2 regions of the Streptomyces sp. NPDC001108 genome follow, and region 2 is predicted to be linked to the other one. Evidence: riboswitches for the same ligand, from Rfam matches in the RefSeq annotation. Region 2 holds a riboswitch; the other holds the start of a gene.
The links. Region 2 has a riboswitch for S-adenosylmethionine ahead of thrC (threonine synthase). Riboswitches for the same ligand answer to the same signal wherever they lie in the genome.
Positions count from the first base shown of each region.

Region 1: it holds a riboswitch for S-adenosylmethionine, as region 2 does, so the genes downstream of both, ACWC97_RS13670 (aminotransferase class V-fold PLP-dependent enzyme) here and thrC (threonine synthase) in region 2, are expected to answer to the same signal.

Region 1 is NZ_JBSFKL010000005.1:53,139-64,890, reverse strand. Features, by position in the region: gene ACWC97_RS13700 (NlpC/P60 family protein) at 1-821, opposite strand, end outside; gene ACWC97_RS13695 (C40 family peptidase) at 1,061-2,089, opposite strand; gene ACWC97_RS13690 (NYN domain-containing protein) at 2,384-3,748, opposite strand; gene ACWC97_RS13685 (hypothetical protein) at 3,786-4,028, opposite strand; gene ACWC97_RS13680 (rhomboid family intramembrane serine protease) at 4,191-4,943, shown strand; gene ACWC97_RS13675 (Lrp/AsnC family transcriptional regulator) at 4,940-5,221, shown strand; gene ACWC97_RS13670 (aminotransferase class V-fold PLP-dependent enzyme) at 5,288-6,664, opposite strand; SAM riboswitch class IV at 6,841-6,958, opposite strand; gene trpD (anthranilate phosphoribosyltransferase) at 7,042-8,106, opposite strand; gene qcrB (cytochrome bc1 complex cytochrome b subunit) at 8,229-9,854, opposite strand; gene qcrA (cytochrome bc1 complex Rieske iron-sulfur subunit) at 9,851-10,903, opposite strand; gene qcrC (cytochrome bc1 complex diheme cytochrome c subunit) at 10,900-11,709, opposite strand.
Region 2 is NZ_JBSFKL010000012.1:190,752-202,503, forward strand. Features, by position in the region: partial or broken gene ACWC97_RS25430 (ABC transporter substrate-binding protein) at 1-1,024, shown strand, start outside; gene ACWC97_RS25435 (DUF3263 domain-containing protein) at 1,088-1,345, shown strand; gene otsB (trehalose-phosphatase) at 1,485-2,399, shown strand; gene ACWC97_RS25445 (alpha,alpha-trehalose-phosphate synthase (UDP-forming)) at 2,637-4,070, opposite strand; gene ACWC97_RS25450 (glucosyl-3-phosphoglycerate synthase) at 4,115-5,071, opposite strand; SAM riboswitch class I at 5,226-5,352, shown strand; gene thrC (threonine synthase) at 5,370-6,692, shown strand; gene ACWC97_RS25460 (ubiquitin-like small modifier protein 1) at 6,722-7,000, shown strand; gene ACWC97_RS25465 (cold-shock protein) at 7,523-7,729, shown strand; gene groL (chaperonin GroEL) at 8,100-9,722, shown strand; gene ACWC97_RS25475 (esterase/lipase family protein) at 9,919-11,160, opposite strand; gene ACWC97_RS25480 (MarR family winged helix-turn-helix transcriptional regulator) at 11,308-11,752, opposite strand, start outside.

The DNA of each region.
Region 1 (11,752 bases), on a different contig from region 2:
AGACCGACCCCGGCCTGGGCGTACGCCCACTGCATCAGCCCGGAGCAGTCGAAGCCGGACGGCCCGTTGGCGCCCCAGACGTACGGGTGGCCCAGGGCCCGGCGGACGGCGATGACGGCGGCGGCCGCACGCGCGGAGCCGGCCGGCAGATCGGCCAGGTCCGGGAGGCCGATGTCCCGGCCGGAGCGGGAGGCCCGCTCGAACTCCGCCCGGTCGGTGCCGGTCAGGGTGGTCAGCAGCCGCTTCGCCTCGGCGAGTTTCCGGGTGACGATCCGTTTGTTGCGGGTGGCCGCCGCCCGTTCGCGCTCCAGCTCGGCCAGGGCGCGGGAGGCTTCCGCACGGGTCTGCGCCAGTCCGCGCCGGGCCTGCTGGAGCTGGTGGAGCCGGGCGGTCTGAAGGTCCGTCACCCGCTCCAGCGCGGCGGCCCGGTCCAGATAGCCGTCCGGGTCGGAGGAGAGCAGCAGGGCCAGCGAGGGGTCGATGCCGCCGGAGCGGTACTGGGCGCTCGCCGCCGCCCCGAGCTCCGTACGCATCCGGTTGACCCGCCCCTGCTCGCGGGCGGCCCGGTCCTGGGCGCGGGCGATCTCGCCGCGCAGCCGCTGGGCGTTCTCACCGGCCCGGTCGTAACTCTGGGTGGCCCGTTCCGCCTCGGTGTACAGCCGGTCCACGCGGGCCTGGGCGCTACGGGGGGCGCCCTGCGGGTCGGCGGAGGCGGCGGAGGCCCCGAGGGCGGCGGCCGCGGTCGCCGCGGCGGCCGTCAGAACGGTGGCCCGGACGGCCGGACCCGGACCGGGCTGTGTGGAACGGCGATGGGACACCACAGGACGCCGCACTCCCTTCCGCTGTACGCAGACGCACGCGGCCCCCTGCCGCCCGGGACGGGCGGACCGACGACCGGGAGCCGCACGGCAGACAGACAGTAGTGGGGTGATCACCCGTCGACCACGGGCCGCGCCGGTCGGGAGCGGGCCGGAAACGACGGCGTCCCGCCGGTGACCTTGCGGTCTCCGGCGGGACGGGGTGTCTGCGCGGGCGCGGGAATTCGCCCGTTCGGGCGTTCTCAGCCGACGCGTACGCCGAACTGGAAGCTGCCGATGGTGTTCATCGACTCGTAGCGGACGACCGTGCCCGGGTACGGGGCGTGCAGGACGGTGTTGTTGCCCGCGTAGAGCGCCACGTGCGAGGTGTTGTTGAAGAACACCAGGTCGCCCGGCTTCAGGGCGCTGCGGCCGATCCGGACGCCGTCGTTGACCTGGGTGTAGGTGACCCGGGAGATCTGGACGTTGGCCTGGGCGTAGGCCCACTGGGTCAGCCCGGAGCAGTCGAAGGTGCTGGGGCCGGTACCACCGCGGCCGTACGGCTTGCCGACCTGGGTGGAGGCGGCCTGGAGGGCGGCGGCGCCCCAGGCGGAGGCGGGGGCCTCGTTGCCGAGCTCGACGCGGGCTCCGGCGTCGCGGCTGGCGCGCTTCTCGTCCTCGCGCATCTTCGTGCGCTCGGCGGCGGTCAGCGAGTTGAGCATCTGCTGGGCCTTGGCCAGCTTGGTCTGGAGCTCCTTCTTCTTGACGCCGAGCGTCTTGCGGACGTCCTCCAGGTCACCGAGCTTGGCCTGGGCCTCCTTGCGCTGCTGCGCGAGGACCCGCTGCTTCTCCTGGATCTTGCCCAGGGCCTCGGTCTGCTTGGCCGTCAGCTGGTCGAGCGCCGACGCCTCGTCGAGGTAGGTGTCCGGGTTGGACGAGAGGAAGAGCTGCACCGAGGGGTCGATGCCGCCGGAGCGGTACTGCGCGGCGGCGAGCGAACCGAGGCCGTTGCGGAGCTTGTTGATCTCCGCCTGGCCGCGGGCCACCTTGTCCTGCAGCGCGCTGACTTCCTTCTCCAGCTTCTGCTGCTTCTCCTTGGCGCCGTAGTACTGCTCGTTGGCCTCGCCGGCGTCGTGGCTGAGCTTCTCGACCTTGGACTTGACCTCGTCCTTGGACGGCTTGGGGTCGGCCTGGGCCGCCTGGGAGGACAGAGCTACGGCAGCGGTGGCGGCCGCGGTGATCACGGTCACACGGGCTCGGCTCGGCTGCTTGGGACGACGGTGGGACGCCACGAAGGCGAGCTCCTTCTTCCTCCAGCCGCCTACCGGGCTGTGGGGGATGCGAATTCCCCGGCTCCGTGCACGTCACGGACTCGGCGGTTCCTTCGCCGTCACCCCGGATGGGTGATCAACCGAGCGAAGGTTCGAAGGCCGACCCTAGTGACCGAGTTGTGATCAGTTCAAATCCTCGCGCCAAAAATCTCGTCACACCGCGCACTTCTTTACCCGTGACGCACGGGGCGTAGCGGTGAATTGACGGTCCGTTCCCCGATTCCGTCCGAGAACCGGCAAGCGGAACGAGTGGGACTAGACACGCGAAAGGCGCTTCAGGAGCAAGACGGACGCGACGGGCCGGGCGCCCGCCTTGGCCACCCCGTCCGCGACCTCGCGGTCGGTGGAGACCACCACGACGGGCCGGCCCGGGGGTTCGGCCCGCGCGAGCTGGCGGATCAGTTCGTCGGCGGTCACCCCGGGCTTGCTGAACAGCACCCGGACCCCGCGCGGCGGCGCCAGCAGCACCGGGGCCGCCAGTTCGGCACCGTCGAAGACACAGGTCACCTCGGCACCGGTCTGCGCGGCGAGCATCGAGAGCCCACCCAGCAGCCTCAACCGCTGCTTCTCCAGGGGGAGTTGGGGATAGCCGGTCTTGGTGACGTTGTAGCCGTCGATGATCAGGTGCGCCTGCGGCAGCGCGAGCAGCTGGTCCAGCAGGGCCGGGTCGGTCTCCGAAAGGGCCCTGGCCGCGATGTCCTTGGGCGACATCCGGCCCGGCTCCACCGCGTCCACCCCGTCGGCCGGGCGCATCGTGGAGGGGGGCAGGGCCAGCTCCCGCCGGAGCCCGCTCGCCGCGTCGAGCACCGTGTCCAGCAGCAGCCGCAGCCGCATGTCCTCGACCGAACGGCCCTCCCGGGCGGCCCGGCGGCCCGCCTCCACGGCCGCCTCCGCCTCCGCGAGCCGCGCCTTGAGCCGACGCGTCTCGCTCTCGGCCGCCGAGACCTGGGCGGCCGCCTCGGACCGTACGGTGTCGGTCTCGGCCCGGCTGCGGCGGAGCGCCGCCTCACCGCGCTTGACCTCGTTGGCGGCGCTGCGCAGCTTGCGCTGGAGGGCGTCGGCCTCCTTGCGGGCCGCGTCCAGTTCGGCGCGGAGCCGCTCCGTCTCGTCCCTCGTGTGGGAACGAGCCCGTTCCAGCTCCTCGCGGAGCCGCTCCAGCTCGCGGCGGCCCTCCTCGTCGGCCCGCTCGGCGTCCGCCCGCTGGACCTCCTCGCCCGCGGCGGCGACCAGCTTCACCCAGCCCGCCGGGCGCAGCACATAGGCGGCCGCGGCCACGTCGACGGGGTCGGCCGCGGCGGGCGGCGCACCGGCCTCCAGCGCGGCGGCCAGCTCCGGCTGCCCGTCCCGGAGCCGCTCACCGATGCGCTGGCGGAACAGCGCGTCGCTCTCCAGCGCGGCCGCCATGGCGTTCCCGGCGAACTTGGCGCGCCGGGTCGGGGTGAAGCGGGCGTACTGGCGCAGCTGGGCCGGGAGTTCGGTGACCGTCAGACCGCCGAACGCGTCCGCCACCAGCGCGACGACCCGCCGCCGCACCCCTTCGGGCAGCGGGCGGTCGAGCACCTCGGCGGCGGCGTCGCCGGCCGGCTCGGCCGCGCCGGCGCCGCTCGCGGGCTGCTCCACCATCCGTCACCCCAAAAAGTCTGTGGGTGCGGCTCCGTCAGGAGTCGGCACCCGGCCTGTCCACCAGTTCGATCTGGTCCACCGCGTTGCACCAACGGCAACGCACCGACTCGATGGTCTCACTGACCACCTCGCGTTCCTCGACGGTGGCCTCACCGGCCAGGTCGAGATGGACGTACTCGACGACCTTCGAGGAGCGCGTCACGTCGAAGCGGGTCAGATTTCCGCAGAGCGTGCAGCGCCAGCGGGTCCCGTCGGTCGGCTGGGGAACCGTCGTCATCGTTGCGTCCTCTTTCGTCGAGCCTCGTGCCGCTTGCTTCAAGGATCTCGCGGTGCGCCGTCGAACTGCGGATGTCCTGCCGTAACCCTACGGCCTCGGTGCGTCCCCCCGACACGGCGAGGCGCTCTGTCCCGTTCCCTCCCTGTACGTCATGATCTGTTCATGATCGATCCGCGAGCCGTGGCGGGCCGGGTGACCGGCGGGGTGCTCCGTACGGTCACCTCCGGCGGACCGCTGGTGACCCATTCCCTGATCGCGGTCTGCGTCCTGGTCTTCGCGCTCAGCCCGCTCTCCGGGCTCCGCGCGGTCCACGGCACCGCCGACGCCGCCCTCGCCGCCCAGGCCGGGTACTTCGAACGCTGGGGCGTGATCCCCAGCGAGCTGTGGGAGGGGTCCGCCCACGCCCTGCTCACCCCGCTCACCGCCCTCTTCGTGCACGGAAGCTGGATCCACCTGCTCGGCAACATCCTCTTCCTGTACGTGTTCGGGGCGATGGCCGAGGAGCGGATGGGCCGGATCGGGTTCGCCGCCTTCTACGTCATCAGCGGCTACCTCGCCCTGATGGCCTACGCCGCCGCGCACGCCACCTCCGACCAGACGCTGGTCGGCGCCTCGGGATCGATCTCGGCGGTGCTCGGGGCCTTCCTCCACCTCTTCCCCCGCGCCCGGGTCACCAGCCTCTTCCCGTTCCTCTTCTTCCTGCCGCTGCGCTTCCCCGCCTGGATCGTGCTGGTCTTCTGGTTCGTCCTCCAGTGGCTGGCGGTGCGGGGCGCGGGGAACGGGGGCCCCGGCGTGGCCTACCTGGCCCATGTGGTGGGGTTCCTCCTGGGCTTCCTCTACGCATGGGGGCGCTTCCGGCGTACGGATAGAGTGAAGGAACCAGCCGCGGCCACCGAGGGAGAAAGCCAGCCGTGATCAGCGCGATCGTGCTCATCAAAACCAGCGTGGACCGGATCCCCGAGATCGCCGAGGCCATCGCCGCGCTGGACAGTGTCAGCGAGGTCTTCTCGGTCACCGGTACGTACGACCTGATCGCCATGGTCCGGGTGGCCCGGCACGACGATCTGGCCGACATCATCCCGGGCCGGATCAGCAAGATCCCCGGGGTCGAGGCCACCGACACGCACGTGGCCTTCCGCACCTACTCGCAGCACGACCTGGAGGCCGCGTTCGCCATCGGCCTGGACTCGTAGCCGCCCTCCCACAACAACACGTCGGCGGGGTACGGACACACGGTCCGCACCCCGCCGAAGCTCTGTTCAGAGCTGTGCCGCACCCCGGTCCGGGACGCAGCGGCCGCCCTCGGTCCGGTACTTCCACTGGGCGCCCTCGCTCACCAGCTCCTTGACCGCGCGGACGAAGCGCTCGATGTGCTCCTCGGGCGTACCGGCGCCGAAGCTCACCCGGATGGCGTTGAGCGACCTCTCGCCCGGCTCGGCCTCGGGCGCGCCGCACTCGCCGACCTGCTCCGGGTCGCTGCCCAGCAGGGTGCGGACCAGCGGGTGGGCGCAGAAGAGGCCGTCGCGGACGCCGATGCCGTACTCGGCGGAGAGCGCGGCGGCGAAGTGCGAGCTGTTCCAGCCCTCCACCACGAAGGAGATCACGCCGACCCGCGGGGCGTCGTCGCCGAACAGCGACAACACCTTGACCTGCGGAACCTCGGCGAGCCCGGCCCGCACGGCGGCCACCAGCGCCTGCTCCCGGACGACCAGGTTCTCGAAGCCCGCCTCGGTGAGCGCCTTGCAGGCGGAGGCGATGGAGTACACGCCGATCACATTGGGGGAACCGGCCTCGTGGCGGGCGGCGGTGGAGTGCCACTCGACGTCCACGCCGCCGTCGGCGCGACGGGCGACCTTGCGCGAGGCGCCGCCGCCCGCCAGGTAGGGCTCGGCCTCCCGGAGCCAGTCGGCCCGGCCGGCGAGGACGCCCGAGCCGAAGGGCGCGTACAGCTTGTGGCCGGAAAAAGCGACCCAGTCGACGTCCAGCTCCGCGATGTCCACCGGGTGGTGCGGGGCGAGCTGGGCGGCGTCCAGCACGATCCGGGCCCCGTGCGCGTGCGCGGCGGCGGCCAGCTCCTTCACCGGCCACAGCTCACCGGTGACGTTGGAGGCGCCGGTGACGCAGACCAGCGCCGGGCCGTAGGGTTCGCGGTCGGCGAGCGCCCGCTCCAGGGACTCGACCGCCTGGGCGGGGGTCCGCGGGGCGTTCAGGTACGTCACCCGGGCGTCGCGCCACGGCAGCAGCGAGGCGTGGTGCTCGGTCTCGTAGACGAAGACCTGGCAGTCGGCCGGGAGGACCGCGGCCAGCAGGTTCAGCGAGTCGGTGGTGGAGCGGGTGAAGACCACCTGGTCGTCGGCGCGGCAGCCGAGGAACTCCGCGACGGTGGCCCGGCTGTTCTCGAAGAGGTCGGTGGAGAGCTGCGAGAGGTACCCGGCCCCGCGGTGGACGCTGCCGTAGTACGGGGCGTACGCGGCGACGTCGTCCCAGACCCGCTGGAGGGCGGGGGCGCTGGCGGCGTAGTCGAGCGCGGCGTACGTGACCTCCCCACCGGTCACCAGCGGAACCCTGACATCCTCGCCCAGAACCGGCAGAGGGGCACAAAGCGACTGGTCGGCGACAGCGGTGAAGACGGACATGGCGAACTCCCGTAAGAGGCAGGCGAAATCCGTGCGCCGGCGGGTACGCGGCAGCGCAGCGGAGAGAAAGGAGAAAGGGGTGCGGAGAAGGGCCGACGGCCCTATCGCATTCGCGTGCTCACAAGAGGCTCCCTAGGGACCAGGACCCCGGGGGTTGGCATGCTCCGATGCCGAGGGGCCCGCGCTTGCCGCAGACCTCGCTGCCTACGGCCTGGTCTTCACCCGGGGCACCCCGCCACGGACGGAGGGTTGCCGGACAGCGGGCCGGGGCCGTAGTCGCTGTCACTCATGACCTGCCTGTATCTTGCCATACGCATGGGGACGCGCAAGGGCGCGGTCCACCATCCGGACCGCGCCCCGTGTCCGCACCCGCCTGCTCAGGCGTTGCTGACGGCCACCCAGCGTTCCAGCACCCGGGCCGCCGCGCCCGAGTCGATGGACTCGGCGGCGCGGGCCATCCCGGCCGCGAGCCGCTCGTTCAGCGTGCCGTCCGCCGGGTCCAGCGCCGTCAGCGCCGCCGCCGAGTTGAGCAGCACGGCGTCGCGCACCGGTCCCCGCTCACCCGCCAGCACCCGCCGGGCCACATCCGCGTTGTACGAGGCGTCCGCCCCGCGCAGCGCCTCCACGGGCACCAGCTCCAGGCCGACGTCGCGCGGGTCGAACGCCTCCTCGCGGACGGCCCCGTCGCGCACCACCCAGACCCGGGAGGTCGCGGTCGTCGTCAGCTCGTCCAGACCGTCGTCGCCGCGGAAGACCAGCGCGGAGTTGCCCCGTTCGGCCAGCACCCCGGCGACGATCGGCGCCATCTTCGGGTCGGCCACCCCGACGGCCTGGGAGCGCACCCGGGCCGGGTTGGTGAGCGGGCCGAGGATGTTGAACGTGGTCGGCGTCCCGAGCTCCTTGCGGGCCCTGGCCACATGGCGCAGGGCGGGGTGGAAGCGCACCGCGAAGCAGAAGGTGATGCCCGCTTCCTCGGCCACCTCGACGACCCGCTCCGCGGAGAGGTCCAGGTTGACGCCGAGCTTCTCCAGCACGTCGGAGGAGCCGGACGCCGAGGAGGAGGCGCGGTTGCCGTGCTTGACGACCTTGGCGCCGGTGCCGGCGATGACGATCGCCGACATGGTGGAGATGTTGACCGTCTTGGCGAGGTCGCCGCCGGTGCCGACGATGTCGACCGTGCGGCCGGGCACCTCGATGGTGCGGGCGTGCTCGTACATCGCCCGGACCAGGCCGGAGACCTCGTCGACGGTCTCGCCCTTGGCCCGCAGCGCCACCGTGAATCCGGCGATCTGCACATCGGTGGCCTCACCGCTCATGATGCGGTCCATCGCCCAGGCGGTGGCGTCGGCGCCGAGGTCCTCGCCACGCAGCAGGGCGTTCAGTACGGCGGGCCAGGAGTGGGCCGCCACGCTGTCGCCGCCGATCGGGGTCACAACGTTCATGGTCCGCTCCAGGGTCCACACTCGGTACAGGGGTCGATCCCACCCTATCGACCGCCGGGCACGGCAAAGAGCCCCGTCCATCGAATGGACGGGGCTCCTGCCGTGGCGATCAGTTCAGGCGATCAGTGGTGACCGTGGCCGCTGGTGATCTCCTTGTACTCCTCGGCGGTGGGCTTGGCGATCTGGTTGTCCTCGCCGTAGAGGCCCTTGCTCAGCCGGGCCCGCAGCTTCTGCAGGACCGAGACCTTGCGCTCGACACCGTTCTCGTCGACCGTCGGGCCGAGTTCGAGCGGCTTGTACTGCTCGTGCGCGGTGAGCGTGTGGAGCTGCTCGGGCTTGAGCGGCTCGTGGATCTCGACGAACTCACCGTGCGGCAGGCGCTTGATGATGCCGGACTCGCGTCCGTGCAGCACCTTCTCCTTGTCGCGGCGCTGGAGGCCGAGGCAGATCCGCCGGGTGGCGACGAACGCGAGGACCGGGCCGACGAAGATGAAGATCCGTACGAACCAGGAGATGGCGTTGATCGACAGGTGGAAGTGCGTGGCCCACAGGTCGTTGCCACCGCCGATGAAGACGATGACGTACTCGGTGATCCAGGCGACGCCGAAGGCGGTCCGGGTCGGGGCGTTGCGCGGGCGGTCCAGGATGTGGTGCTCGCGCTTGTCCCCGGTGATCCAGGACTCGATGAACGGGTAGACCGCGATGATCGCGAGGACCACCCCGAAGGCCATCAGCGGGATGAACACGCCCAGGACCAGCGTGTGGCCCCAGAGGTTGATCTCCCAGCCCGGCATGACACGGATCAGACCCTCGGCGAAGCCCATGTACCAGTCGGGCTGGGCGCCGGTGGACACCTGGTCCGGACGGTACGGGCCGATGTTCCACACCGGGTTGATCGTGGCGATCGCCGCGATGACCGCGATGATGCCGAAGACCAGGAAGAAGAACCCGCCGGCCTTCGCCATGTACACCGGCAGCAGCGGCATGCCGACGACGTTCTTGTTGGTACGGCCGGGACCCGCGAACTGCGTGTGCTTGTGGTAGAAGACCAGGATCAGGTGCGCCACCAGCAGGCCGAGCATGATGCCCGGCAGCAGCAGGATGTGGATCGAGTAGAACCGGGCGACGAAGTCGTGGCCGGGGAACTCTCCGCCGAACAGGAACATCGAGATGTACGTGCCGACGATCGGCATCGACAGGATCGCGCCCTGGGTGAAGCGGATACCCGTACCGGACAGCAGGTCGTCCGGGAGCGAGTAGCCGGTGAAGCCGGTGAACATGCCCAGCACGAACAGCAGGAAGCCGAACAGCCAGTTGATCTCACGCGGCTTGCGGAACGCACCCGTGAAGAAGACGCGCATCATGTGCACGAACATGCCGGCCAGGAAGATCAGCGCGGCCCAGTGGTGGATCTGGCGAACCAGGAGACCACCGCGTACGTCGAAGCTGATGTCCAGGGTCGAGGCGTACGCCTCGGACATCCGGATGCCCTGCATCGGCTCGTACGAGCCGTGGTACACGACCTCGTTCATGCTCGGGTGGAAGAACAGCGTCAGGTACACACCCGTGAGGATGATGATGATGAAGCTGTAGAGGCAGATCTCACCCAGCATGAAGGACCAGTGGTCCGGGAAGATCTTGCGCATGTTGGCCTTGGCCAGGGAGTAGATCCCGAGCCGGCCGTCCGCCCAGTCGGCTACCCGCTCGCCGGCGGGCGCCTTGCGCTTGGTGTCCGTCGCAGTACTCATCCGCGCTCCCAGAATGCAGGACCGACGGGCTCTTCGAAGTCACCGAGCGCTTCGAGGTTGCCCTCGCTGTTCACGCCGATCCGCAGCTGCGGGAGGGCGTGACCGGCCGGACCGAAGATGACGCGGGCGCCGTCGGAGAGGTCGAAGGTGGACTGGTGGCACGGGCAGAGCACGTGGTGCGTCTGCTGCTCGTACAGGCTGATCGGGCAGCCGACGTGGGTGCAGATCTTCGAGAAGGCCACGATGCCCTCGTGGGCCCACTCGCGCTCGCGCTTGTCCTTGATGTTCTCCGGCTGGATCCGGACGATCATCAGGGCGGCCTTGGCGATCTGGTTGTTGAAGTCCTCGGCGCTCTCCTCCAGGCCCTCGGGCATGGCGAAGGTCAGCGAACCGACGGCGACGTCCTCGGGACGCAGCGGCTCCATCGTGTTCATGTTGATGAGCTGCTTGCCCTTGGCCCACAGCGTGCTGCGGAGCTTCTTCTCCGGCAGCGGACCGAGGTCGCGCAGGAGCACCACGCCGGAGAGCGGCACCAGGGCCAGCGCGCCGAACATGGTGTTGCGGATCAGCTTGCGGCGGCCGAACCCGGACTCCTCGGCACCCGCCGCGAAGTCGGCCATGACCTTCGCCTTGACCTCGGGCGACGCCTCGATCGGGTGACGGTCGTCGGCGACCTCCACGTCGGACATCAGCGTGCGCGCCCAGTGGACGGCGCCGGCGCCGATCGCGAAGAGGGCCACGCCCAGCGTCAGACCCAGCGAGAAGTTGAGCGCGCTCACATGGCCGAACGGCCAGATGTACACGATCTTGTCGACCGGGAAGATGACGTACGAGGCGATGAAGCCGACCGTGGCCAGCATCGAGAGCGTGAACAGGAAGGCGACCACGCGCTCGGAGCGCCTGGCGGCCCGCTCGTCGATGTCCTGGATGCGCGGCTTGTGGGCCGGCAGCCCCGGGTCCGCGAACGGGTCGTCCGCGCCCTCTACCGCGCCGTGCGCGGGGACCTGCGCTTCGGGCAGGTTCTCTTCTGGAATCTCTTGGCTACTCATGACTTCTTGGCCTTAGCGGTGTGGGCCGCGACCCAAACGGCAACTGCGATCAGTGCGCCGAGTCCGAAGATCCAGGCGAACAGGCCCTCGCTGACCGGCCCCAGGCCGCCCAGCTTCAGACCACCCGGGTTCTCCGACTGGGCGCTGTTCACGGTCTGGACGTACGCGATGATGTCCCGCTTCTGCTTCTCGGGCATCGTGGTGTCCGGGAAGGACGGCATGTTCTGCGGCCCGGTCTGCATGGCCTCGTAGAGGTGCTTCGGGTCCACGCCCTCGAGGCTGGGCGCGTACTTGCCGTTCGTCAGCGCGCCGCCCTCACCGGTGAGGTTGTGGCACTGCGCGCAGTTGGTACGGAAGAGCTCGCCACCCTTGGCGACGTCCGCGCCGGAGGGGTCGTAGTCCTTCTTGGTCGGCGTGATCGGACCGGCGCCGAGCGACGCGACGTACGCGGCCAGCTGGTCGATCTGAGCCTGGCTGTAGATGACCTTCTTCTTCGGCACCTGGGCGCCGGGCTGCTGCGCCGGCATACGGCCCGTACCGACCTGGAAGTCAACGGCGGCGGAGCCCACGCCGACCAGGCTCGGCCCGTCGGTGGTGCCCTGACCGCCGGTTCCGTGGCAGCTGGCGCAACCGACGGAGTACAGCTTCTTGCCCTCCTCGATGGCGAGGGACTGGGCGGTTTCGTCGGCCTGTGCCTTACTCGCGGGCGCGAAAGCGGCGTACAGCCCCCCAGTGGCCGCCAGCGCGAGGAGTAGTACGACGACCGCCGCCAACGGATGGCGTCGTCGTGCGGAGAGCTTTTTCACGGATTACCCCGGTGTCAGGATCTTCTGCGTCGATGCTGGATGT
Region 2 (11,752 bases):
GGACGACATCGACCGCGAGGTCGCCGAGATGGTGAAGAAGGGGCAGGCCCCCGACATCGCCCAGGTCGCCTCCTACGCCGACTACGCCGCGGCCGGCAAGCTCTACCGGGCCGACCAGATGCTGTCCATACGTACCCAGGCCAACTTCCTTCCGCCGCTCGCCGACGCGGGCAGCGTCACCCGCACCCAGTACGGACTGCCGTTCGTCGCCAGCACCCGGCTGCTCTTCTACAACAAGAAGCTCTTCGCCCAGGCGGGCCTCGCCGCCCCCCGGACCTGGGACGACATCCGCGCCGACGCGGCGGCGCTCAAGCAGCGCGGCGTGACGTACCCCTTCGCCCTGCCGCTCGGGCAGGAGGAGGCCCAGGCCGAGACCATGATGTGGCTGCTCGGCGGGGACGGCGGCTACACCGACGACAGCGGCTCGTACGACCTCGACTCCACCGAGAACGTGACGACGTTCGAATGGCTGAAGACCAACCTCGTCGACCCCGGGCTCGTCGGCCCGCAGGCCCCCGGGAAACTCGACCGGCGCAAGGCGTTCGCCGCCTTCACCGAGGGCCGGGTCGGCATGCTGAACGGCCACCCGACGCTGATGCAGGAGGCCGCGCGCAAGGGTGTGTCGGTCGGCATGGTGCCGATGCCCGGACGGGACGGCCCCGGGCGGAGCTCGCTGGGCGTGGCCGACTGGATCATGGGCTTCAAGCAGAACGGCCACCGCGTGCAGCTGGGCAAGTTCTTCGACTACCTGTTCACCGACAAGAACGTCATCGCCTTCGCCGACGAGTACGACATGCTCCCGGTCACCGACAGTGCCTCGGCGGCCATGGAGGCCGACCCGAAGTACGCGTCGCTGCGGAAGTTCCTGGCCGCGCTGCCGGACTCGCAGTTCTACCCGTACGGCAAGACCTCCTGGGCCCGGACCAGCGCCTCGCTCAAGGAGAACATGGGCCGGGCCGTCGAGCCGGGCGGCAGCCCGGAGAAGACACTGGGCCTGGTCGCCCGGGACGCGGCCGCGGCGGAGCGCGGGAAGCAGCGGGGACCGGCACCGGTGGCGGCCCGCCGGACGGGGGATAGGTTGGCTGATATGACCACCTCCGACCCCGGGCCCGACACCCCCGACGCCCTCTCCGAGCGCGACCGCGCCGTGCTGGCCGTCGAACGGCAGTCGTGGTCCGGCCCCGGGGCGAAGGAGCGGGCGATCCGCGAGCAGCTCGGCATCTCGCCCACCCGCTACTACCAACTGCTCAACGCCCTCCTCGACGACCGCCGCGCCCTGGCGGAGGACCCGGTCACCGTCAACCGCCTCCGCCGGATCCGCGACGCCCGCCGCGCCCGCCGCTGAGCACCGGGCACGGTCTTCACATAGAGGAACGGGCGCGCCCAGGAACACGCCCCGGCCCCCGCCAGGCATCGGCCCCCGCCCGGGAAGGTCCTTGGCCGACCGCCGCCCCCACCCCGTTCCCCGGCTATAGGCTCGCCCCATGGGCAGCAACCCGGAAGCACCCACCCCCGCCCCGGACGGGACGCCCGCCGGGCTCCCGGTCCCGACCACCGGGGCCGGCCGAGAGGCCCTCGCCGCGATCCTCGCCCGCCCCGACCGTGCCGTGATCGCGCTCGACTTCGACGGCACCCTCGCCGACATCGTCCCGGACCCGGAGCAGGCCCGCGCTCACCCCGGCGCCGTACCGGCCCTCGCCGCGCTCGCCCCGAAGGTGGGCTCCGTCGCCGTGATCACCGGCCGCCCGGCCGGCGTCGCGGTGCGGCACGGCGGCTTCGCCGGGGTCCCCGGCCTCGACCACCTCGTCGTCCTCGGCCATTACGGCGCCGAGCGCTGGGACGCCGTCACCGGCACCGTCCACGCCCCCGCCCCGCACCCCGGCATCGCCGCCGTCCGCGCCGAACTCCCCGGCGTCCTGGACCGCTCCGGCTCCTGGCACGGCACCTGGACCGAGGAGAAGGGCCGGGCCATCGCCGTCCACACCCGCCGCGCCACCGACCCGCAGAGCGCGTTCGAAGCCCTGCGCGGGCCCCTGGGCGAGCTGGCCGCCCGGCACGGACTGGTCGTCGAGCCCGGCCGTCTGGTCCTGGAACTGCGCCCGCCCGGCGTGGACAAGGGCGTGGCCCTCACCGAATACCTCCGGGAGACCGGCGCCCGCTCCGTGCTCTTCGCGGGCGACGACCTCGGCGACCTCGCCGCCTACGCCGCGGTGGAGAAGCTCCGCGCCGACGGCCCCGACGCCGTACCCGGACTTCTGATCTGCAGCGGCAGCGCGGAGGTCACCGAACTCTCCGACCGCGCCGACCTGCGCCTGGACGGCCCCGCGGGCGTCGTCGCCTTCCTCGCCCGACTGGCCGAAACCATCGGAACGACCAACAACCCCCGGGAGACGCCCTAGGGGTGTCTGACACATGCCTGCGGCGTCGCGGGGTCCGGCACATCCCCAAGCTCTCGGCTTCGCTCGAGCAGGGGACACCCCACTGCTCGCGGCGTTGCCGAACCGCCCACGTGGCTCCTTCCCCGAGCTCTCAACTCCGTTCGAGCAGGGGAGACCCCATCCGCGGACGCCCCGGCGCCTTGCGATCGCACGCACCGGACCCCGCTCCTTCACCCGCACTCATTTATCAGACACCCCCTAATCCCGCCGCAGCGCGTCCAACTGGTCGAGGAACCACTGCTGCGGCGGCAGCGCGACCGCCGCAGCGGCCAGGCGCTCGGTGCGCGCCGCCCGCTCGTCCTCGGCCATCGTCAGCGCCTCGTGCAGCGCCGTCGCCGTCGCCGACACGTCGTACGGATTCACCACGACCGCGTCGCCGCCCAGCTCCTCGTACGCCCCCGCCTCCCGGGACAGGACCAGCGCGCAGCCGTGGTCGGAGACGACCGGGATCTCCTTGGCGACCAGGTTCATGCCGTCGCGGATCGGGTTCACGAGCGCCACGTCCGCCAGCCGGTACGCGGCCAGCGAGCGGGCGAAGTCGTCCTCGACGTGCAGCACCACCGGCGTCCAGCCGGCCGTGCCGAACTTCATGTTGATGTCGTCGGCGACCCGGCGCACCTCGGCCGTGTAGTCCTGGTACACCAGCAGGTCCTGCCGGGAGGGGTAGGCGAAGGCGATGTGGACGACGCGTTCGCGCCACTGGGGCCGCTCGGCCAGGAGTTCCCGGTACGCGAGCAGGCCGCGCACGATGTTCTTGGACAGCTCGGTCCGGTCCACCCGCACGATCGTCCTCCGGTCCGGGCCGACCTGCTCGCGCAACGCGGCCAGCCGCTCGTCCACGTCCGCCTCGTGGGCCCGGCGGCGCAGGAAGTCCCCGTCCGCGCCGAGCCCGTGCACACCGATCCGGGTCTCCCCGGTGCCGCCCAGGATCCGGTTGCAGCAGTCGGTGAACGCGTCCGCCCAGCGCCGGGTCAGGAACGCCGCCCGGTCCGCGCCCAGGATGCCGCGCAGCAACTGCTCGGCGATGTCGTCGGGGAGCAGCCGGAAGTAGTCGACCGGCGCCCACGGCGTGTGCGAGAAGTGGCCGATGCGCAGATCGGGGCGGAGTGCGCGGAGCATGCCCGGCACCAGCGCCAGGTGGTAGTCCTGCACCAGCACGTCGGCGCCCTGCCCGGCCTCCTCGGCGAGCGCCTCGGCGAAGGCCCGGTTGTACCGCTCGAACGATGCCCACTGGTGCCGGAACTCCCGGTCGAAGACCGGCTCCGTCGGGGTCTGGTACAGCAGGTGGTGGATGAACCAGAGCACCGAGTTGGCGATGCCGTTGTACGCGTCGGCGTAGGTGACCGCGTCGATGTCGAGCATCCGGACACCCGGCTCGCCGACCCCGCGCCGGACCGCCTCCCGGTCCCCGTCGCCCAGCGCCGCGCACACCCACAGCTTGTCGTCGACGGCGCTCAGCCCGGACACCAGCCCGCCGCCGCCCCGTCTCGCGGCGAGCGAGCCGTCGTGCTCCCGGGTGTACGAGACCGGGCCGCGGTTGGACGCGACGAGCACCCGGGCACCGGTCGGGGGACCGTCGGCCGGGGCGTCGTCGGGCCGGGCGGTGGGACGGGAATCGCGCGCGGAGACCATGTTGCGGAATCTAGCCCGATCGCGAACCGCCCAAACGTGCGAAATCAGGCCGCCCGGCGGGCCAGGTACTCCTCGATCCCGCACATCGGAGGCCGCTCCTCGGTGTCCACCGCATGGGTGCGGGGCACGAAGCCGTTCGCCCCGCGCTCGAACTGGGTGAGCGCCGGACGCACCAAGTGCCCGCGGGAGAGCCGGAGCTGGGCCGTGCGGTAGATGGCAGCGGCCATCCGGCCGAGCGCCTGTCCGTCCTGGTGCCGGTGCTTGCGCACCCCGACGTCGACCTGGGCCAGCGCGTCCAGCCCGACCGTGTGCAGCGCGTCGACCAGCAGCCCGAGCTCCACCCCGTAGCCGACCGGGAACGGCAGCCGTTCCAGCAGCGAGCGGCGCACGGCGTACTCGCCCCCCAACGGCTGTACGAATCCGGCCAGCCGGGGCCAGTGCAGATTGAGCAGCGGGCGCGCGACCAGCTCGGTCACCCGGCCGCCCTGCCCCGTGGTGTCGCCGAGCGGGCGGTCGTACATCGCCTTGACGAACTGGACGTCCGGATCGGTCAGCAAGGGGCCGACGATGCCGGAGACGAAGTCGGCCGAGAAGTCCTTCAGGTCGGCGTCGACGAAGCACACGATGTCCCCGCCGGTCACCAGGAGCGACCGCCACAGCACCTCGCCCTTGCCGGGCACGGCCGGTATCCGGGGGAGTATCGCGTCGCGGTGCACCACCCGCGCACCGGCCTCCCGGGCCACCCGGGCGGTGGCGTCCGTGGAACCGGAATCGATCACCACCAGCTCGTCGACCAGCCGGACCTTCTCCATCAGCTCACGCCGGATCGTCGCGACGATCTCGCCGACCGTCGCCTCCTCGTTCAGCGCGGGCAGCACGACGCTGACACTCCCGCGCCCCGCCTCCCCGGCCGCGGCCCGAGCGGCCAGGAGGCGGTCCAGCGGGCGGTCGGCGGCCGACCAGGAACGCCTGGTCAGCCAGTGCTCGACCTCTTCCAGCACGGTCGGTACTCCCTGTTGTGTGATCCATCTCGCGGGTCGGACGACTATCTCAACAGCCCGCGGCTTCGGTTACAGTCTTGAACAACGCGGACGACCATCGCATGCCGGGGTCCGTCCGCCGAAAAATGCCCGGATCGAAGATCCGGTGCCACAGCGCTCATCCAGAGGGACTGAGGGAACGGCCCGTTGAAGTCCCGGCAACCCCCCCACCGACCGTGCGGTCCGGTGAGGAAGGTGCCAATTCCGTCTCGTGGCGAAACGCGCCGCGGGGAAGATGAGGAGAAAGGGCCTCGCCATCATGGCTGCGCAGACCGCTGCAGTAAGCACCGACGCTTCCGTCGACACCACCGAATCCGCCGCGTCCGTCGATCTCGGACCCGCTTCCGGCCTTTCCTGTCGCGAGTGCGGCGAGCGTTTCGAGCTCGGCCCCATTTTCGCCTGTGCCTCCTGTTTCGGCCCGCTCGAAGTCGCGTACGAACTGCCGACCGGTTCCCCCGAGGAGCTGAGGAAGCGCATCGAGGCCGGACCGGCGAACATCTGGCGCTACGCCCCGCTGCTGCCGGTCCCCGCGGACGTCGCCGAGAAGCCCAACCTGAACCCCGGCTGGACCAAGCTCGTCCAGGCCGACAACCTCGCCCGTGAGCTGGGCGTCGAGCCCGGCAAGCTGTTCGTCAAGGACGACTCCGGCAACCCCACGCACTCCTTCAAGGACCGCGTCGTCGCCCAGGCCATCGAGGCCGCCCGCGCCTTCGGCTTCACCACCCTGTCCTGCTCCTCCACCGGCAACCTCGCCGGTGCGGTGGGCGCCGCCGCCGCCCGCGCCGGCTTCCGCTCCTGCGTCTTCATCCCGCACGACCTGGAGCAGGGCAAGGTCGTCATGGCCGCGGTGTACGGCGGTGAGCTGGTCGGCATCGAGGGCACGTACGACGACGTCAACCGCTTCTGCTCCGAGCTGATCGGCGACCCGCTCGGCGAGGGCTGGGGCTTCGTCAACGTCAACCTGCGCCCGTACTACGGCGAGGGCTCCAAGACCCTGGCGTACGAGATCTGCGAGCAGCTCGGCTGGCGGCTCCCGGACCAGCTGGTCATCCCGATCGCCTCCGGCTCCCAGTTCACCAAGATCGACAAGGGGCTCCAGGAGCTGATCAAGCTCGGTCTGGTCGAGGACAAGCCGTACAAGCTCTTCGGCGCCCAGGCCGAGGGGTGCTCGCCGGTCTCGGTGGCGTACAAGGGCGGTCACGACGTCGTCCGGCCGCAGAAGCCGAACACGATCGCCAAGTCGCTCGCGATCGGCAACCCGGCCGACGGCCCGTACGTCCTGGACATCGCCCGCCGCACCGGCGGCGCGGTCGAGGACGTGAACGACGAGCAGGTCGTCGACGCGATCAAGCTGCTGGCCCGCACCGAGGGGATCTTCGCGGAGACGGCGGGCGGGGTGACGGTCGGCGTGACGAAGAAGCTCATCGAGGCCGGTCTGATCGATCCCGCGCTGACCACGGTCGTCCTCAACACGGGCGACGGACTCAAGACCCTCGACGCGGTGGCCGAGACCTCTCAGGCGACCGCGACGATCCGCCCCAGCCTGGAGGCGTTCCGCGCCGCCGGCCTCGCCACCAGCTGATCAACCGAGCCTCCAGGAAGGACACACCCATGAGCGTCAAGGTCCGTATCCCCACCATCCTCCGCACCTACACCGGCGGCCAGGCCGAGGTTCCGGCCGAGGGCTCGACCCTCTCCCAGGTCATCGCGTCCCTGGAGCAGAACCACCCGGGCATCGCCGCCCGCGTCCTGGACGACCAGGGCAAGCTGCGCCGCTTCGTGAACGTGTACGTCAACGACGACGACGTCCGCTTCGAGGACGGCCTGAACACCGCGACGCCGGACGGCGCCGGCATTTCGATCATCCCGGCGGTGGCCGGCGGCTGCTGAGGCCCGACTCCCTGACATCACGATGTCCTGACGCCGTTCCGATGTCCTGACGCCCTGATGCCTGATGTCGCGATGTCCTGGTGTTCTTGATGCCGCGCCGATCGGCCGGGACTGTCGCCCGCGTTGTCGAATTGCCCTCTCCGGATTCAAACGGAGGGGGCAATTCTGCATGGTTGAGCGCGGTAGAGTAGGGGAAGTCCCCCCAGCTGCTCGCGCCAACCGCGTATGAGAATGCGCCCGGCCCCGACAAGATGCAGCCAAAGTGTGTGTTCCGCTTGCGGCATAAGTCACCTTTGCCCGGCCCGAGTTGCCCGGGAATCCTCTGAATCGCGCATATCCGGGTGTTCAGCGCTGCCCAGAATTCTCGTCCGATTGACCTGTTGCAGAGGGCAGTTGGACAGATACATTCAGCCGCGGTCGACGCGTTCCGGCGCACACGCCCTCTACCTGTCGGAGGGGGAGTTCTGACCCGGGTCCGCGAAGTGCGGACCTGCGCAAGGGCCAGTAATAGGGGAGTTAGGCATGGCTCAGGGCACCGTCAAGTGGTTCAACGCGGAGAAGGGGTACGGCTTCATCGCGGTCGACGGTGGTGCGGATGTTTTCGTCCACTACAGCGCGATCCAGATGGACGGATACCGCACCCTTGAAGAGGGTCAGCGAGTCGAGTTCGAGATCTCGCAGGGCCAGAAGGGGCCGCAGGCAGACATGGTCAAGCTCGCCGTCGGCTGAGTTCGAGCGGTCGGCCAACGACGCCACTCACGCACTGAGGGCCCGTACCCATGAGGTACGGGCCCTCAGTGCGTCCCGGACGCGCCCGGCGCGCGGACCTCGCGCCCCGCCCGCCCCCCCCGACGCGCCCGGCGCACCGTCCGCCACGCGCCCGGCGCACTGTCCACATCCCGAGGGGGACGCTTGCACTCTCGGGGGTCGAGTGCTAATCATTGGCGTTAGCACTCTCCAGGTGAGAGTGACAGAACTTGGACCGGGCCGGTGAGGCCCGCAGCCCGGTGGGGCAAGGAACCACCGGGTGCGCAGGCCGTCCGTCGCGGGCGCCATCCGGTCCGGAGAAATCCACCCCTGTCCGGGAGGACCACTTCACATGGCCAAGATCATCGCGTTCGACGAGGAGGCCCGGCGCGGTCTCGAGCGCGGCATGAACCAGCTCGCCGACGCCGTCAAGGTCACCCTTGGCCCCAAGGGTCGCAACGTCGTCCTTGAGAAGAAGTGGGGCGCCCCCACGATCACCAACGATGGTGTCTCCATCGCCAAGGAGATCGAGCTGGAGGACCCGTACGAGAAGATCGGTGCGGAGCTGGTCAAGGAGGTCGCCAAGAAGACGGACGACGTCGCCGGCGACGGTACGACCACCGCCACCGTTCTCGCCCAGGCGCTCGTCCGCGAGGGTCTGCGCAACGTCGCTGCGGGTGCCAACCCGATGGCGCTCAAGCGGGGCATCGAGAAGGCCGTCGAGGCCGTCTCCGCCGCCCTCCTGGAGCAGGCCAAGGACGTGGAGACCAAGGAGCAGATCGCTTCGACGGCCTCCATCTCCGCCGCCGACACCCAGATCGGCGAGCTCATCGCCGAGGCCATGGACAAGGTCGGCAAGGAAGGCGTCATCACCGTCGAGGAGTCCCAGACCTTCGGTCTGGAGCTGGAGCTCACCGAGGGTATGCGCTTCGACAAGGGCTACATCTCGGCGTACTTCGCCACCGACATGGAGCGTATGGAGGCGTCGCTCGACGACCCGTACATCCTGATCGTCAACTCGAAGATCAGCAACGTGAAGGACCTCCTTCCGCTGCTGGAGAAGGTCATGCAGTCCGGCAAGCCGCTGCTGATCATCGCCGAGGACGTCGAGGGCGAGGCCCTGTCGACCCTGGTCGTCAACAAGATCCGTGGCACCTTCAAGTCCGTCGCCGTCAAGGCCCCGGGCTTCGGCGACCGCCGCAAGGCCATGCTCGGCGACATCGCCATCCTCACCGGTGGCCAGGTCATCTCCGAGGAGGTCGGCCTCAAGCTGGAGAACGCCGGTCTCGACCTGCTCGGCCGCGCCCGCAAGGTCGTCATCACCAAGGACGAGACGACGATCGTCGACGGTGCCGGTGACAGCGACCAGGTCCAGGGCCGCGTCAACCAGATCCGCGCCGAGATCGAGAACTCCGACTCGGACTACGACCGCGAGAAGCTCCAGGAGCGCCTCGCGAAGCTGGCCGGCGGCGTGGCCGTCATCAAGGCCGGTGCCGCGACCGAGGTCGAGCTGAAGGAGCGCAAGCACCGCATCGAGGACGCGGTGCGCAACGCCAAGGCCGCCGTCGAGGAGGGCATCGTCGCCGGTGGTGGCGTGGCTCTGCTCCAGGCCTCGGCCGTCTTCGAGAAGCTGGAGCTCTCGGGTGACGAGGCGACCGGCGCCAACGCCGTGAAGCTCGCCCTGGAGGCCCCGCTCAAGCAGATCGCCGTCAACGGTGGTCTTGAGGGCGGCGTCGTCGTCGAGAAGGTGCGCAACCTGGCCGTCGGCCACGGTCTGAACGCCGCCACCGGCGAGTACGTCGACATGATCGCCGAGGGCATCCTCGACCCGGCGAAGGTCACGCGCTCCGCCCTGCAGAACGCCGCGTCCATCGCCGCGCTGTTCCTCACCACCGAGGCCGTCATCGCCGACAAGCCGGAGAAGGCCGCCGCGGCCGCTCCGGGCGGCATGCCGGGCGGTGACATGGACTTCTGATCCTGACGGATCGGTAGTTCCTTCCGCACGGCTTCCGAGCTCTGCGGGCGTTGGCCCCCGGGACCTTCTGGTCCCGGGGGCCAACGCCGTTCCGCGCTCCGTCGGGAAGCCGGCTTTCCCCGTGGAAGCCGGCTTTCTTCGATACGGAGGGCGGCTTCGCTGCGGGAGGGGGCCTCGCTGCGGAAGGTGGCTTTCGCTACGGAAGGTGGCTGAGGAGCCAGGTGCAGAGCTCTCCGGTGACGAGCGCGTGCGGTTCGTTCCGGGAGGCGAGCCGGTAGGCGTCCAGCCCGCCGGTCCCGGCCGGAAGCGCGGAGATGTCCTTGTACAACTCGTCGTCCGTGTCCAGCTCGCCGATGTCCACCGCGCTGACGGACGGCACGAAGCAGTGCGACCGGATGCGCACGGCGGTCGTGAGACCGAGATCGGGGTGCAGGGCGTTGAGCCCGTCGGCGAGGATGCCGAAGCCCTCCAGCGAGCCGCCGGGGGCGCCGTCGATCGAGGGGAGCCCCGTGGTCCGTACCTCGTGGGTCTTCGGGGCCACCACCCGGAGCTTCGCCACGGATTCGTCGGGGCCGGGCGCCTGGGTGTGGAGACGGGTGCCGACGACCGATCCGCCCGTGCCCTCCAGGGCCAGTTCACCCGCCCGTACGTCGGTGCCGACCCCGTCGGCCGTGCCGTTGGCGACCCCGATCAGCCGGGGACGGCGCGGCCACTCACCGACGGCCGCCATCTCGGCGAGGAACGCGGCGCGCGCCCCGTCCCGGTCCGGGGTGCCGTTCCACGTACCGATGTGCCGCCACAGCAGTTCCCGGGTGGCCGGGCTGTTGATCTGGTCGGAGAACCGGCCGTCGAGATCCCTGACGTAGTGCGCGAACGCCTGGAGCGCGACCGGGATCCAGGCGCCCCGGTGCGGGCTGTCGTACGAGAAGTACAGCTCCGTACCGTGGTCGAGGCCCTCGAACTCCATCCGGGCCAGCGCGTGACGGGTGACCAGCCCGCCCGTGCTGAACCCGCCGACGACCAGCGGGGTGCCGCCCTGCCGTTCCATCAGGGCACGGGTGATCGCGGCGCGTGCGGTGCGTGAGTTGTCCAGAATCGACGCCCCGCGGTCGTGGTGGCCGAGCAGGATGACGTCACGGCCACGGCGGCGCAGCTCGCTGATGAGGGGAAAGTCGCCGAACTCCAGGATCTGCCAGGAGGACTCCAGCTCGCTGGGGCCCGTCCCGAAACCGTCGGCCAGGATCACGGGCCGTACGAGACCGGGGTTCCCCTCGCCCCGGTACACCCAGGCGGTGCCGCCCGGCAGATCCCATACGGCGCTGGGCGACACCGGAAGCGAGCCGGGCCGCTCGGCGTCCAGCCGGGTACCGGGCGCCAGCGCGATGGCGGGCCTTTCGTGGAGCGCGGAGACGATCTGCTCGCGGGACGGCTCGGGCATGGGTGGCGTTCCCCTTTGGGACGGTTGATAACGATGCGCGCCCAGGGGAGCACGTGCCGAAGCCGTCCAGCGGGAGATGCCCGGCCAAACCACCCCCAGGTGGGAGCCACTTTCGGACACATCCCACTGCCCCGCCCGCCACCCGCCTCAGTGGTGCCAGGCGGTCCCGCCCGTGTTGTGGATGAACCGCTGGAGCACCTTGAGCGTGGTCAGGTACTCCTCGTCGGAGATACCGGCGTGCCGCTCCGCCCACAGCTCCGCCTGGAGGGCGGCGGCCTTCTCGTGGAACGCCCGGCCCTCGGCCGTGATGACGAGGCGCCCTTCGGCGTCCTCGGTGATCCAGCCCTGGGAAATGGTCCGGTCGATCTCCGCCTCCATGGCCTCCGGGCCGGTGTCGAGGTAGTTCCGCAGGAGCCGGGACACCTCGCCCCGATCCCTGCCGCCCTCGGCGTGCCCGGCCTGTGCGGTCCGTGCGGCCTGTGCGACCTGTGCGAGAACCCACCACTGCGGCTGGCTGGTGCCGATCCCTTCGAGCGCGGCCCGGGTCCGGGAGACGACGGCGTTGTAGGCGGCCCAACTCCAGTAGCCGATC